Regions from separate parts of the Spiroplasma mirum ATCC 29335 genome, predicted to be linked through region 1. Evidence: riboswitches for the same ligand, from Rfam matches in the RefSeq annotation. Region 1 holds a riboswitch; each other region holds the start of a gene.
What was found. A riboswitch is a leader RNA that binds a small molecule or an ion and turns the genes downstream of it on or off. The one in region 1 is predicted to bind cobalamin.

Region 1 (4,878 bases):
AGACTTAGTTAATTTTGATCCGCTGGACGATGAAGAGGATGTTAATAAAATTGAAAAAGCGCTCATGGAGCTAAGTAAGATTGGGCTTACTTTTAAAAATAATAACCCAACTGTTGTTAACCAAACGAGCATTATTACCAATTTTTCGTTATCATTAAAAGCTTATAATAAAGAACAAGCAGCCAGTGAGTTAAAAAATAAATATAATTTTAATGAAAGTGCCATTTTATGTTGTGCTGCTTTTATTGGGATTTATAAAACAACTAATACGGTCTTATTTACTGATTATAATAAAATTTTAGAGAATACTAATTTAGGGGAATTAAATGATTTATTTTTTTAAATTTTAAATGAATATTAAGATTAAAAAGAAAAACGGATTGAATTTGAAAAAAGTTTTCGTGAACAAGATGTCATTGCAATTAGTGAGTTAGATTTTTATCAAAAACTAGCAATTAAAAAAGCAATGAATTCAAATTTAATTATTGAAGGACCACCGGGAACAGGAAAATCACAAACAATTACTAACCTAATTGTTAATTAAATTTACCGCGGTGATAATGTTTTATTATGTGCGGAGAAAAAACAGCCTTAAAAATTGTTTATAATAACATGAAAAAATTTCAAAAATATTTTTTATTTATTGATGATATGAATAACAAAAGTTTTGTTTTTTCACAAATTAAAGCCGCCATTGATAGTTTTTTAAATACCGTGGTTAGTGAAAAACAAAAGATTAGTGATGATGAAATGGATTATTATTTTGATAAATTCCGTGAATATCGTCAGCTAATTGAAGAAGAAAAAACCCAAAATTATACGCTGTATAAAAATGATTTAAAAGATATTAATAATTACTTAGATCCTAATTATTATGAACATTTAAATCAATATGCAATCTTTTCGTTAGTCTTAGAAAGTTTTACCGAAGATGTGGAAAAGATTTATGTTAACTTAGATGATATTATTAAAATTAAGGAATTTAAGCAAAAGTTTGCTGTCTTAATTGAACAGCATTATAAAAAAATTAATTTCTTAAAATTAAGCAAGTTATTAATCAAAATAAAAGATAAAAAATTAGATTATTTAATCTATAACATGCTAGCAAGGGTGAAATTATTAAATAATTACATGATGGTAATATTTTGACTATTGGTTTCACACAAAAAATTTTGCAATTAAATGATAATGGGACAATTAAAATGGAAGTTTCTAAAATAATAGAATCATTTGCTGGTATTTTTTTTAGAGACTTCTGACCATAAATTGTTTATTTCACTAATTACTAATGATTTTAAAGAGATTTATGTGTATCAATTAAATAATGCGTAATTTATTTAAATTTAAAAAATAAAATAACACTTGCATTTTTGGCAAGTTCTTCTTATTATTAAGATAACAACTTAAAAAAGCAAATTTTGGATATTACAGGAATTAGGTGCAAGTCCTAGGCTGTTCCAGCAACTGTAATGCTGATGAACACTATAAAAATCCATTGAGATAAAGATCTTGAGAAGGAATAGTAAGTAAAACGAAGCTAAGCCAGTAGACCGATCTAAAAATTTACAAAACAATTATCAGCATGATAATTATTATCCCTGGGGTTTTGATAATTAATTGTTTACTAGTAGTTAAAAATTAAGGTTAATCTTCTAACCAAAACCTACTAATTAATAATTATTCAAAACGCTCCAAAAGCGTTTTTTTAGTTTTTAAGAACTCATAAGTAAAGGAGAACAATATGAATAAAACTAATAAAAAGAATTGAATAATGTGGTTAATAGCTGCCTTAGCTAGTATTATTTTTAGCGCTTCGGTAATCTTAAACATTACTTATTTACCAAAATATTTTGCGTTAAAAAATCGGGTTGATAATACTTTAAAAATAAAAATTAATGCCTATGATGCTACGAAATCTAACCGTGAGATTTTGTTTAGTTCAAACTATGAATCAACAATGTTAACATTAGGAGATTTAATGCAGAATTATCGCGATAGTTTTTCGGTTATTGCCAGTGGTTCACTGGGGCATTGGCTAGAAGGAATTAATACTAACAAAGGATGAATTAAAAAAACACCCCATGATAGTGAATATTGAACAATTACCAGTCCAACAAATTCAAAATGTAAGGGGAATACTGATCCTAAAAGTAATATTCCTGATATTTGTGAAGTTGGGATTGATGATTTATTCTTAAAAAATAATGATGTTTTTAATTTAATGTTAGTTATACAATAAAATTATGAAAAATTTTTGAGGTAAACTAAAAACAAAATTTTTGTTCCATAAGCGTTCTTATACTATTAAAACTTTAATTCAAATTTGCTTAATTCCAATTTATGCTGCTTTAGTTTTTACGTTAAAAGAGGCAATGGCTTTTTTACCGAACATTGAACCAGTGACATTATTAATTTTATTTGCTGGTGTTTATTTTCCTTTTTTTATGAGTTTTAGTATTAGTTTAATTTTTTGTTTTCTTGATGGTTTATATTGGGGTTTTAATTTAAGTTGGTGTTTACCATACTTAATTATTTGACCACTCTTAGCGGTTATTGGGCGAGTTTGCCGTCCTGTAATTCTAAAATGATGGTGAACTTTTGTCATTATTGCCGGTATTTTTGGGCTATTATTTGGTTTTGTCTTTGCAGTTATTAACTGACTTTTAGTTGTTATCATTGGTAATCAAATTAACGGGGGACAAAGTTTTGTCTTAATTGCCTGATGATTAAACGGATTATCTTATGATGGCATTCACTGTGCTGGGAATATTATGATGGCAGGGGTTTTATTTTACCCTTTAACAAGACTATGAGTTAACCATCTCCAGTATTATTTATTTTATGAAGATGATAAACGAATTATTTCTTATAATATTTTTTTCAAAAAATCCAAGCAAAATTAGAGACTACTTCATCATTTGAAATAAAACCATTAGAACCATTAATTGAAGATAAAAAAACACAAGATAGGTAGTTACATTTAAGAATGAAAAATTTACTAACAATAATGTCAAGTTTAACATTAATTACTACCCCAATTATTTCCCACTTGGGAAATATCCAAAATGGAACACACCAGGAGTTATTAACTCCGACAGTTGATAATTATTATCAAATTGATGCTAATTAGGATTTTAGTTCAGCCACCCCCACCCCAGCAATAATGAAACAGTTTTACTATTAATGCTTATGTTGACTGATTGCAATGAGATTTGGCGAAGACCCAACAAACCTTAGCAACAATTACTACTAAAATTGATAAAACATTATTACAAGATGATAATACTTTAGTGAATCTAATGAATTACCTAAACAATTATTATCCAACAATTACTTCTGGTATTAAAGTACCCTTTAAAATTAAACCTGAGGTAACCCAATATGGGCGAATATTAGAAGGAATTTATGATTGGGATAAATCAGTTCAGGATTATTTAACTGGTTGAAAAGAATCATATTGATCATTAAATATTCCCACTAATCCATTCTGTGCTGATCAACCAAATAATTATTGTACAAGAGGAATTAATGGTTTAGAATTGCAGCAAAATGATACATTTGATTTGTATTTTGTCTGTCTAGCTTAAAAAAGCATTTATAAAATGCTTTTTTTAAATATGAAATTTTAACTGAATTTTTAATTTTATCTTTAAACTTTAATAAATTTATCTTATTAAAAAAAGTTTATTTTCATAAAAATGAAAACTATTGCTTTTTTTAATAAAGTTATGTGAGACTAGTAGAACTGTGAATTGATATAAGGTGACTAATCTCAAAAAGGGTATGTAAAAACATTGAGGGTAAAACAAATATTTTTTAGTTTTGTAATTTTGAAAACTAAAATAGGAAGGAAACATATAGATGAGGAAATTATTTTTATTTTTGGGGGCAATTTGTTTGGGTTCTTCAGTAACTACTAATATTATAGCTTGTAAAGGTTCACAACATCATAGTTCAGAAGAACAGCAAGTTAATTTTGAAGAACTTTTAGTAAAATTACAGAAACAAGTTGTAAATTCTTTTAAATAGTAGTAATTTTAACCAAAATATTACTGAAATTATTGATAAAGGGCAAACTAGTGATCAGGAAAAATACCCTAATAAAGTTAGAGAATCTTCAGCCGATAAAATGTTTAGTATTTTCCCTGATTTAAAAGTCCAAAAAACAGGAGATGCTTTAGTTTATTGGTTTTGAACAATTATAGGATTAAAAAATAACCCTGGTGATTTAAGTGATATTATTGATACGATTACGAATCCTGGGCATTTTGAAGATAATGTTTCGGATGTTATTAAAGATTTACCAGAAGATCAAAAAAATGAAGTTGTTGATAATTTAATTGGTCCGGTAATTGATAAGATTAAAGAAGAAACTGATAAATTAGCAGTTGCCACAATTAACTGAAGTAATATTAATGGGGAAGTTAGCAAATGAAAAAAATAGTAACCCGAGGAAAAAATTTAGTGGAACTGCAGTGCAAGAAATAATGAATGATACTTCAAAAACTTATGTTTATTTCCCTGGTTTAAAATCATCAGTCGAAGCTAATACCAATGATTTAACCCCAACCATTACTGATGGTAATAAATTATATAATATGTTAAAAAACCTTTATACCTTGGGAAAAATTGCCCCCCCCGGGGAGCGGAACAATTAAAAACATTTAATGCTATTATTGGAAAATATGTTTTAGGAATGACAATTGTTAATCCTGGGAATTAAGATCCTAATTATCAAAATTATGTCCAATTTAGTCAGTGGTTTTAAAAGGAGATTTTTTAAATGGTTAATAATGTAAATAATTCTCAACAACAAATAAGAAGTAATAATGCTCCGGTTTCCGTAGCGCCAATAATAAGAAACCAACCAATGATGGG
Region 2 (4,878 bases), 240 kb from region 1:
CTTTAAAAATTTAAATTGGGAAATTGGTGTTTTATTTTTTCCAAGTCCTTTTTGAGTTGCTAATAATACTTGGCGAATCATCATTCTTCCTTCGGAAGAAGTATCGGTTCCATAATTTATTGATGAAAAAAAACAACTTGGTTTTTCCTCATGAAATGCATTGTGTTTAAATTATAAATAAATCCTTCCATTGCTTGAAAAGTTTCTTTTTCTGTTGTAAGATATGCTTCCTAAAATGCAATTTTAACTTGGTTTATATTTAAATCTAATAATTTACTAATTTCAAGTTGTACTTCTTCGTTAAGATGTAAATCAATAGTATTAAATTTTTCTTGGATTAGTGCTTGTCAATTTTTTTAATTTTCTAAATTATTTAATTTTAAAATAAATTCTAATTGTTTAACTAAATTTTTACGAAATGATTTTAAAACACCAAGAGCTAAAAAATAATCAAAAGCCGGAATTTCTTGACTACCATGTTGTTTATTTTGGTGTGATTGAAAAACAATTGCTGATAGTGTCGCATACGACTAAATAGTTTGTGGTTCGCGGACCATTCCATTTTTTGTTCAAAAACCATTAGCAAAAAATATCTTTTAAATCATATTGCACACAAGTTGTGGTTTTTGATGGATAATAATCTAAATCATGAATATGAATATCCTCATTTTGATGAGCATCACGATATTCTTTACTTAATAAAAAGCGTAAAGCATATTCTTTGGCAGCTGTTGCAGCCATATTCATCATTTGACCGGCTGGTGTATCTGCTGACATATTATCATTTTCATAAGTTGAATCATTTTTTTCAACATTAACAATTTTCATCATTTCTTCTTTTTAATAAATCATTATTATATGAATTTAAAGGATTTTCTTTAGTAAAAATAGCAAACGAGTTACTAACTAATACTACTTATTGTTGAAGTAGATCCCCCATCAGTTTATTTATTATATAAAAACTTTTTATCATTTAATTTCATTCCCACTTTTCCCCGTTTCTATTTTAGTTATTATTTAAGTACTTTAAATAAACAAAAATAACTAATATTATTTTTGTTATCTTTATTAATAAAATTCAATAATTTATTATTTTTCATTTTTGTAAAAAATACAAAAATTAAATAAATTACAGGATTACTTTATTCCAGAAGTAATCAAATTTCAAAAACATTGTAGGTCTACTGGCTTTACTTCATCTTACTTACTGCCCTTATCAAGAAATTTTCTCAGTGGTTATTACATATTACAGCTTTCGTCAGTTCTACAGTTGCTGGTACAGCTTGTGCTTTTAACACAATTCCCTAATTAAAAACCACATTTATTTTATTTAATTTTTGAAAGATCAATATCTTTCATACTTAAACTATATTATAAATAAATCAAAATTTTTCATTTTTAAATTAAAAAAATAAACTACTAAAGTTAATTTATATTTTCATTTAAAATTTCATTCAATTTAGATAAATCAATATTTCCTACCAACATAATGATTGCTACATTAGTATTTTGAATTAATTTAATTTCTTTATATAGTACTACTGCATAAGCTGAAGCGTCAGCACCTTCTGCTAAAATTTTATCTTTTGCCAATAAGAACTAAATTGTTTCCTTTACCCTCTTTTCTCTGAAACAGTAACAATTTCAGCAACATACTGTTTACATATCTCAAAAGTAATTAAACCAATTTTTTGAACATTAATACCATCAGCAATTGTTTTACTAGGTTCAACTTCAATTGATTTACCAAATTGAAAGGCTTTTGTTAAAGATGGTACATTTTCAACTTCAACACCAATAATTTTAATTTCTAGATTTAATGTTTTTGCAGCAATAGCAATGCCTAAAATTAAACCGCCTCCACCAACGGGAACAATTATTGTATATAAACCTTGGATTTGTTCAATTAATTCTAATCCAATAGTACCTTGCCCACTAATAACATCTTCATCATCAAAAGCATGTACAAATGTTAATTGCTGTAATTTTTGAACTTCTAATGTATTTTTTAACGCCCTCATCAAAATTAGAACCAGATAAAATAATATCTGCACCATAATAATTTGGTTGCCTCAATTTTTGACTTTGGTGCATTTTCTGGCATTACTATTGTACATTTAGTATTTGTTAATAAGCATGCCAATGCAACACCTTGAGGATGATTGCCAGCAGATGCAGCAATAAACCCTTTAGCACGTTCGGTTTCATTTAAAGAAAGTATCTTTTTTAAACTTCCTCGAATTTTAAAACTTCCTGTTCGCTGTAAATTCTCTACTTTTAAATATATTTCCATATTAAGCATTTTTGATAATGTAAGATCATGAATTATATTATCAGAATTAATATAATCATTGATTCTATGTCGTGCTTCCTTAATTTTATAAATAGTAATCATCAGGGAAAACCTCTCTTATATATGTGTCTTTGTTTTCATATATTTTCTATTCCGTTGTCTAATAAATTAAGACTATTTATAAAACTCACTAAATTACCCATACCCATAGCAGATAAGATACTCATTGGTATGTCAACACCATTAATTTTGCTCAAATTCATACCAATGATATTATCAGGCATTAATGATAATGTTCCTTGACCATTCTGAACTAATAAATAAGTACCAGCACCATCTTTAGTAAATAAATTACTAACAAAAGTAAATGTAATGTAACTGTAACTATTAATAGCGTTTTGTGCTTCTTCTGTAAGTCTTGTTGTTGTGGCTTCTTCTTTATGGCAAGCAATAATACTGATTGCTCCGGTTGCTGTTAAACCAACAGCGCCAAAAATTGCTAATAACTTTTCCATTCCTTTATTTTCCTTTCTTTTAAAAATTTTAGGGAAATAAAATAATATAGTTATTACAATTGTTATAAATAAAGTTAATAAGTTTTTAACTTTCCCTGCTAATATCTTAATTAACTAAACAATAAAAAAACAATAAGTTTCATAATTTAGAAAAATAATTATTACCCTAAAAATTATAAATTCTCTAAAAAACTAAGTTTTTATATTTACACGCATATATCTATTTGCTATAATTCCTTTGTGTCTAAGTAAATGAAAGGAATAAATATTAATGGCAAATATCAAATCACAAGTTAAAAGAATCAAAAAAAAATGAAAAAGCTAATTTAGCTAATAAATCATTTAAATCTTCAATTAAAACAGCAATTAAAAAAGCTAATTTAGCAATTGCAGAAAAACAAGAAAATGCTAATGATTTAGTAAACAATGCTGTTTCATTAATTGACAAAGCTGTAACTAAAGGGATTTATCATGCTAATAAAGCAGCGAGAATAAAAAGTAAATTAATGATCCGTGTAAATTAATTTTAGGAAATAATTAGGCTGGTGTTAAATAAAAAATAGTAGCTATGAAAGTAGTTACTATTTTTTAATTTAAAAAGATAATTAGAACTTTAATTATCTTCATCATCTTGGTTATTATTCTTATTTTCATCCTTATTTCCAAAGGAATTAAACGGATTATCTTCTCTAAATTCTTCGTCAAATAAAGAAGGATCTATTATATATTTTTTGCCATGCATTGCGGCGTTAACTGCTTTTTGGTATTCTTCATTAGCTCGGACTAATTTATTACGGTCAAGTTTAGGTGCAACAATCATTAGGGCAATGGTCGCAATTGAAGCAACTAATCCCACAATCATAAAGATAATACTAAATGCATAAATTAATTTGTATGAAGAACTATTATTAATTTCATTGATAATATTATTTAACGTTTGTTGCAGGTCAGAATCGGGTGTTAGGATTCCACCAAATAAACTTGAATCACCAACATTAATACCACTTTTGGGAACTCCTAGTCCATTAACAATATTGCTAACGTAATTATGTAACAAAATACTAATTAATGAAAGAGAAGAATATAATAAAATAATAACACTAATTCCGACTGTTAGCATTTTAACAGTATAATTATCTCTTTTAAAACGCTTTGCTCCTAATAATTCATAGCCCATGAAAATTGCAGGAATAATTGGTAATAGTCCACTAAATAAACTCATTGAACCAGCGCCAGTCAACGCTAATTTTAACTTGGAAGAAAATGGAAATGGTCCCACAAAATTATTATTCCCAACATGAATGCCCGCGTCAGCGCCACCACCAACAATAATGACAGAACCGTTTCACTTATAAACAATTACATTTGTATCAATTATAATTCCAAGAAATGACCCTAATAATCATAAAATAATTAAACCAACAGCAGCAAGAATTACTAATCCCGCCACAATCTTTTTAAATAATGGCATAAATTTAGGTTTTGTGCGGTAAGGATAAAAACGCGGATCTAAACGGGGATGAATTGGCATATTAGCCATCTGTTGCATCATTTGGCCCATGTCTAGTTTGCTTGGATCAAAAGCATTCATTCCCATTCCAGTCCCCATCATCGGTCCGGTACTTTGGGCAGAATCTTGCTGCTGTTCTTTTTCCAATCCTTTAGCCGCTTTTTTATTCATCTGATCACGAGCATTATCAATTGCTTTTTCATCAACAAAATCAGCAATTTTGTCAATGGCATCAATGGTAACAACATTTTCCTGCGTAATATAGTCTTTTTTAACTTTAAAATTATCACAAATATATTTAATATATTCAACATAGTCTTCATCTAATTGATTGAAAGTTGTCCCATCAATTTTTTCAATTGTGGCTGATTCATTTGTCACATTGGCTAACGCTTGCGCAAATGCCACGGTATATTTTTCATCGTTAAATGATGCATCAAATTCTTTTTCTAAAGTTAATAAAGAACAAATTTGTTTGATTACTAACGCTTTAAACTCAGAATTAACAATAATTTGTGCTTTAATGTTATCGTCTTTAAATGTATTATATAAAGCATAAG
Region 3 (4,878 bases), 330 kb from region 1:
GCCAAATTCGTTACAATGAATATAAAGCACGAGAATTATTATGAAAATTCTATAAAGAAAAAATTAGAAGACTCTTCAAATTTGCAAACGGAATGTTATTTGCAAGAAGCAGTAAGCAACAAATTTTAAGTAAAAGTAAGTATCAAAAAAAAGAACTTAAAATAACTGATGTTATTTTTAGTGATACTGGTGAATTTGAAAGTTTTTTGTGAAATGCTTTAAATGCTCAAAGCTGTTTATTAAGATTTATAACTGCTAATAATTATGGTCAAGTTTTTAACCAAAAATTAATATAATAGATAATTATTTGAAGACCATTCACAAAATTCAAGAAAAATAAAAGCAAGAAATTAATGATGGTGAATTAGTAGTAACAAAATTAAAAAAAAGAAACTATTATTACGAAAAAAATTAATGCGGAAAAAAACTTAAAATAGGAAAGATATCTCGTCTTGACTCATATGAATTTTCTTCAACAAATACAAATGAATACAAAAAACCTTTATAATTAAGGATAAAAAAGAATAATTATTATTCTTTTTTATTATTTTACAAATTAAAAATAATATAGTAAGATATGTTTACAACTAAATAGCTTTGGAATAATAGATGTTTGGGAAAAGAGTTAGATTCTCTTGCTGTCCCAGCAACTGTGATGCGGATGAACGTTACATAGCCATTAAAGGAAACTTTGAGAAGGGTAACTAGTAAAATGATGCTAAGCCAGGAAACCAGTCTGTTATCTCACTAAAATTATGTTATTCCTGGGAATGAAATAACAAAATTATTTTGTAATCTTTGATAATCTTGCTAATGCTTTTTTTTGATTACTTTTAAATAATTTAAAAATATTTGTACTCCTTTCCCTAATGAAGTGAATGCTTTTTAGTTGTCAAGGAAAACTTGTTTTAGGGATTATTACAAGTTTTTTGTTAACTTTCCATAATTTATTAACAAATCCCATCTAGCATTGAACGGGAATTAATATTGTTGAATAATTAAAAAATCCAGATTACTTTTGGGTTTATTTTAGTAACGCTAATTAATTAAAAATATCTTTGAAAGGAGCAATTATGGCAGCACAAAAAAATAAATATTATCAAGCATCACTTTCACCCCTTGAATATGCCCAAGCTAATTTTCAGGGGAAAATGCGGTCAGTTAACTGAAATGTCATTAATGATGATAAAGATTTAGAAGTATGAACCAGAATTACCCAAAATTTTTGGTTACCAGAAAAAATCCCAGTTTCTAATGATTTAACATCATGACGTACTTTAAATCCGGAATGACAACAATTAATTACCCGCACATTTACTGGTTTAACATTATTAGATACAATCCAAGCAACGGTTGGGGATGTTGCCCAAATTCCTAACTCATTGACCGACCATGAACAAGTTATTTATACAAACTTTGCTTTTATGGTTGCTGTTCATGCGCGATCATATGGAACTATTTTTTCAACTTTATGTTTAAGTGAGCAAATTGAAGAAGCCCATGAATGAGTTATCAACACAAAAAGTTTACAAGAACGTGCCCAAGCGTTAATTCCATATTATGTTGGTGATGATCCGTTAAAATCAAAAGTTGCGGCTGCTTTAATGCCAGGATTTTTACTATATGGAGGATTTTATTTACCATTTTATTTATCGGCCCGTGGTAAGCTCCCAAATACTTCGGATATTATCCGATTAATTTTAAGAGACAAAGTTATTCATAACTATTATAGTGGTTATAAATACCAACAAAAAGTTGCTAAATTACCCCCAGCTCAGCAGGAAGAAATGAAACAATTTGTTTTTGATTTACTAAATGAGTTAATTATTTTAGAAAAAAAATATTTACATGAACTTTATGAAGGTTTTGGGTTAGCTGAAGATGCAATTCGCTTTAGTTTATATAATGCTGGGAAGTTTTTACAAAATTTAGGTTATGAATCACCTTTTAGTGAGGAAGAAACTAGAATTGCCCCCGAGATTTTCACTCAGTTATCAGCCCGCGCAGATGAAAACCATGATTTCTTTTCTGGAAATGGTTCTTCTTATGTAATGGGGATTACTGAAGAAACTGAAGACGAAGATTGAGAATTTTAGATTTGATGAATAATTATGCATGAGGATGTTATTAGAGTTTCCAACCAATCAGTTACCAAACCAACGGGTGAAATGTATGTTGTTTATTTTTCCTCAACATCAAATAATACGCACCGCTTTATCCAAAAACTAAATATTAAAAATACACGTATTCCCTATGATTTATCAGAAGAAATCTTAGTTGCGAAAGATTATGTTTTGATTTGCCCCACATATGGGGGTGGTGGCAATGATTATAAAGGAGCAGTTCCTAAACAAGTAATCAAATTTTTAAATAACAACCAAAATCGCCAGTTTTGCCGCGGGGTGATTGCTTCTGGAAATACTAATTTTGGTGACACCTTTGCGGTGGCTGGACCAATTCTTTCCAAAAAATTACAGGTTCCATTATTATACCAATTTGAATTACTAGGAACTCCACATGATGTTCAAACCATCAAAAAAATATTAAGTGATTTTTGAAAGGAATAGAATTTATGAAGACAAATAAAGTTTCTCTGTTAACAAATAATGTAGATAATGAAGAATACATTGCTTTGAATGCAAAATCAAAAATATTTGAACGGGGAAAAGATAATTTTCAATTTGACGTGTTAGCGGCTGAAAGTTATTTAAACCACCATGTGTTACCAAATCTTAAAAAATTTGATGATATTAAAGAGCGCATCACCTACTTAGTAGCCGAACAATACTATGATGAAACAATTATTAATAAATATCAAATCGAAGAAATTGAAAAATTAACAACTCTTGCCAAAAGTTATCATCATCACTTTCCTAGTTTTATGGGAGCGTTAAAATTTTTTAACTCCTATGCTTTAAAAACTTTTGATAATCAGCAATATTTAGAAACTTATGAAGATCGGGTGGTAATGAATGCATTATTTTTTGGGGATGGTGATTTTCATGCCGCCCAAGCAATCCTAAAAGAAATGATGTTAGGGCGCTTTCAACCAGCAACTCCGACTTTTTTAAACGCGGGAAAAAAACAACGAGGAGAATACATCTCGTGTTACTTATTAAGAGTTGAAGATAATATGGAATCAATTTGTCGTGCAATTTCAACTTCTTTACAATTATCAAAACGCGGTGGGGGTGTAGCCTTATGTTTAACTAACCTTCGTGAATTTGGAGCACCAATTAAAAATATTGCTAACCAAGCCACGGGGGTTATTCCGGTTATGAAAATTTTGGAAGACTCCTTTTCATATGCTAATCAATTAGGTCAACGTCAAGGAGCTGGTGCAGTATATTTAAATGTTCATCATCCTGATATTATGTTATTTTTAGATACGAAACGAGAAAATGCCGATGAAAAAATTCGAATTAAATCCTTATCATTGGGGGTTGTGATTCCTGACATTACATTTGAATTAGCAAAAAATAATGAAAAAATGGCGTTGTTTAGTCCGTATGATATTCAAAAAGTTTATGGAAAACCGATGAGTGATATTGCCATTACTAAAGAATACTATAATATGTTAAATAATCTGGACATTAAAAAAACCTTTATTGATGCACGAAAATTATTTCAAACAATTGCGGAATTACATTTCGAAAGTGGTTATCCATATTTATTGTTTGACGACACAGTTAATAATCGGAATGCGCATCCTGGCCGAATTGTGATGAGTAACTTATGTAGTGAAATTGTTCAGGTAAGTACTCCGAGTGAATATAATGAAGATCTTAGTTTTAAGAAAATGGGGGAAGACATTTGTTGTAATTTAGGGAGTGTTAATATTGCCAAAATGATGGAAAGTGGAAGCAATTTTTCTGAAGCAATTTATCAAGCAATTAAAGCATTAGACCATGTATCACGTAACAGTAATATTGCAAGTGCTCCTTCAATTGAATATGGTAACCAAAAAAATCATGCGGTTGGTTTGGGAGCAATGAACCTCCATGGTTTTTTAGCAACTAATCATATTTTTTATAATTCTCCCGAAGCAGTTGATTTTACGAATATCTTTTTCTATGTGATGGCCTACCATGCTTTTAAAGCATCAAATCAACTGGCTCAGCGGGTTGGTGTTTTTAAGAACTTTGATGAATCTAAATTTGCCGATGGTTCATATTTTGATAAATATACCAAGTGTGCACCAGATCACTACCAACCTCAAACTGATAAAGTTAAAGCATTATTTGCCAAATATAATATTATAATTCCAACCCAACAAGATTGAATTACGTTATGTGAACAAATTAAAAGCACGGGGATGGCTAACTCTCATTTAATGGCCGTAGCACCAACTGGTTCGATTAGTTATCTATCATCATGTACTCCAAGTTTACAACCTGTGGTTGCTCCCGTTGAAGTTCGCAAGGAAGGAAAATTAGGACGGGTATATGTACCTGCTTACCAAATTAATTTTGATAATATGGGCTATTACGCTTTAGGAGCTTATGAAGTCGGACCAAACCCAATTATTGATATTGCTGCCGTCGCCCAACAGCATGTTGACCAAGCAATTTCATTAACATTATTCATGACCGATACCTCTACGACCCGTGATTTAAATAAAGCATATATTAGAGCTTTTAAACAAGGATGTTCATCAATTTATTATGTCCGTGTCCGCCAAGAAGTATTAGCAGATAGTGAAAATTATGAATGTGACGCTTGTGTAATATAATAATTTTTAGGAAAAAATAATGTAAAAAATATTAAAATTGATTAAATAGGAAAAAATCCAATATTATAAGAATAATATTTTAATTAAGTTAGTTTAATAATTATAGTTGAGGTAATTAGTTATGTTTTTTCTTTAATTTTTATTGA

Region 2: another riboswitch for cobalamin. It lies ahead of nrdD (anaerobic ribonucleoside-triphosphate reductase); the one in region 1 lies ahead of P344_RS01895 (hypothetical protein).
Region 3: another riboswitch for cobalamin. It lies ahead of nrdF (class 1b ribonucleoside-diphosphate reductase subunit beta); the one in region 1 lies ahead of P344_RS01895 (hypothetical protein).

The regions. Positions count from the first base shown of each region.
Region 1 is NZ_CP006720.1:376,941-381,818, forward strand. Features, by position in the region: gene P344_RS01885 (hypothetical protein) at 1-343, shown strand, start outside; gene P344_RS08055 (AAA domain-containing protein) at 431-544, shown strand; gene P344_RS01890 (hypothetical protein) at 571-1,182, shown strand; cobalamin riboswitch at 1,404-1,573, shown strand; gene P344_RS01895 (hypothetical protein) at 1,742-2,239, shown strand; gene P344_RS01900 (hypothetical protein) at 2,244-2,903, shown strand; gene P344_RS06615 (hypothetical protein) at 2,987-3,130, shown strand; gene P344_RS01905 (hypothetical protein) at 3,213-3,587, shown strand; gene P344_RS06620 (hypothetical protein) at 3,862-4,029, shown strand; gene P344_RS01910 (hypothetical protein) at 4,130-4,444, shown strand; gene P344_RS01915 (hypothetical protein) at 4,416-4,658, shown strand; gene P344_RS07800 (hypothetical protein) at 4,784-4,878, shown strand, end outside.
Region 2 is NZ_CP006720.1:132,473-137,350, reverse strand. Features, by position in the region: gene nrdD (anaerobic ribonucleoside-triphosphate reductase) at 580-831, opposite strand; cobalamin riboswitch at 1,178-1,306, opposite strand; gene P344_RS06470 (hypothetical protein) at 1,426-1,593, opposite strand; gene P344_RS07740 (pyridoxal-phosphate dependent enzyme) at 1,614-2,021, opposite strand; gene P344_RS07735 (pyridoxal-phosphate dependent enzyme) at 2,027-2,302, opposite strand; gene P344_RS00635 (lipoprotein) at 2,326-2,808, opposite strand; partial or broken gene rpsT (30S ribosomal protein S20) at 3,080-3,332, shown strand; gene P344_RS00625 (hypothetical protein) at 3,422-4,878, opposite strand, start outside.
Region 3 is NZ_CP006720.1:706,975-711,852, reverse strand. Features, by position in the region: gene P344_RS03550 (hypothetical protein) at 93-296, shown strand; cobalamin riboswitch at 591-754, shown strand; gene nrdF (class 1b ribonucleoside-diphosphate reductase subunit beta) at 1,074-2,096, shown strand; gene nrdI (class Ib ribonucleoside-diphosphate reductase assembly flavoprotein NrdI) at 2,112-2,567, shown strand; gene nrdE (class 1b ribonucleoside-diphosphate reductase subunit alpha) at 2,573-4,732, shown strand.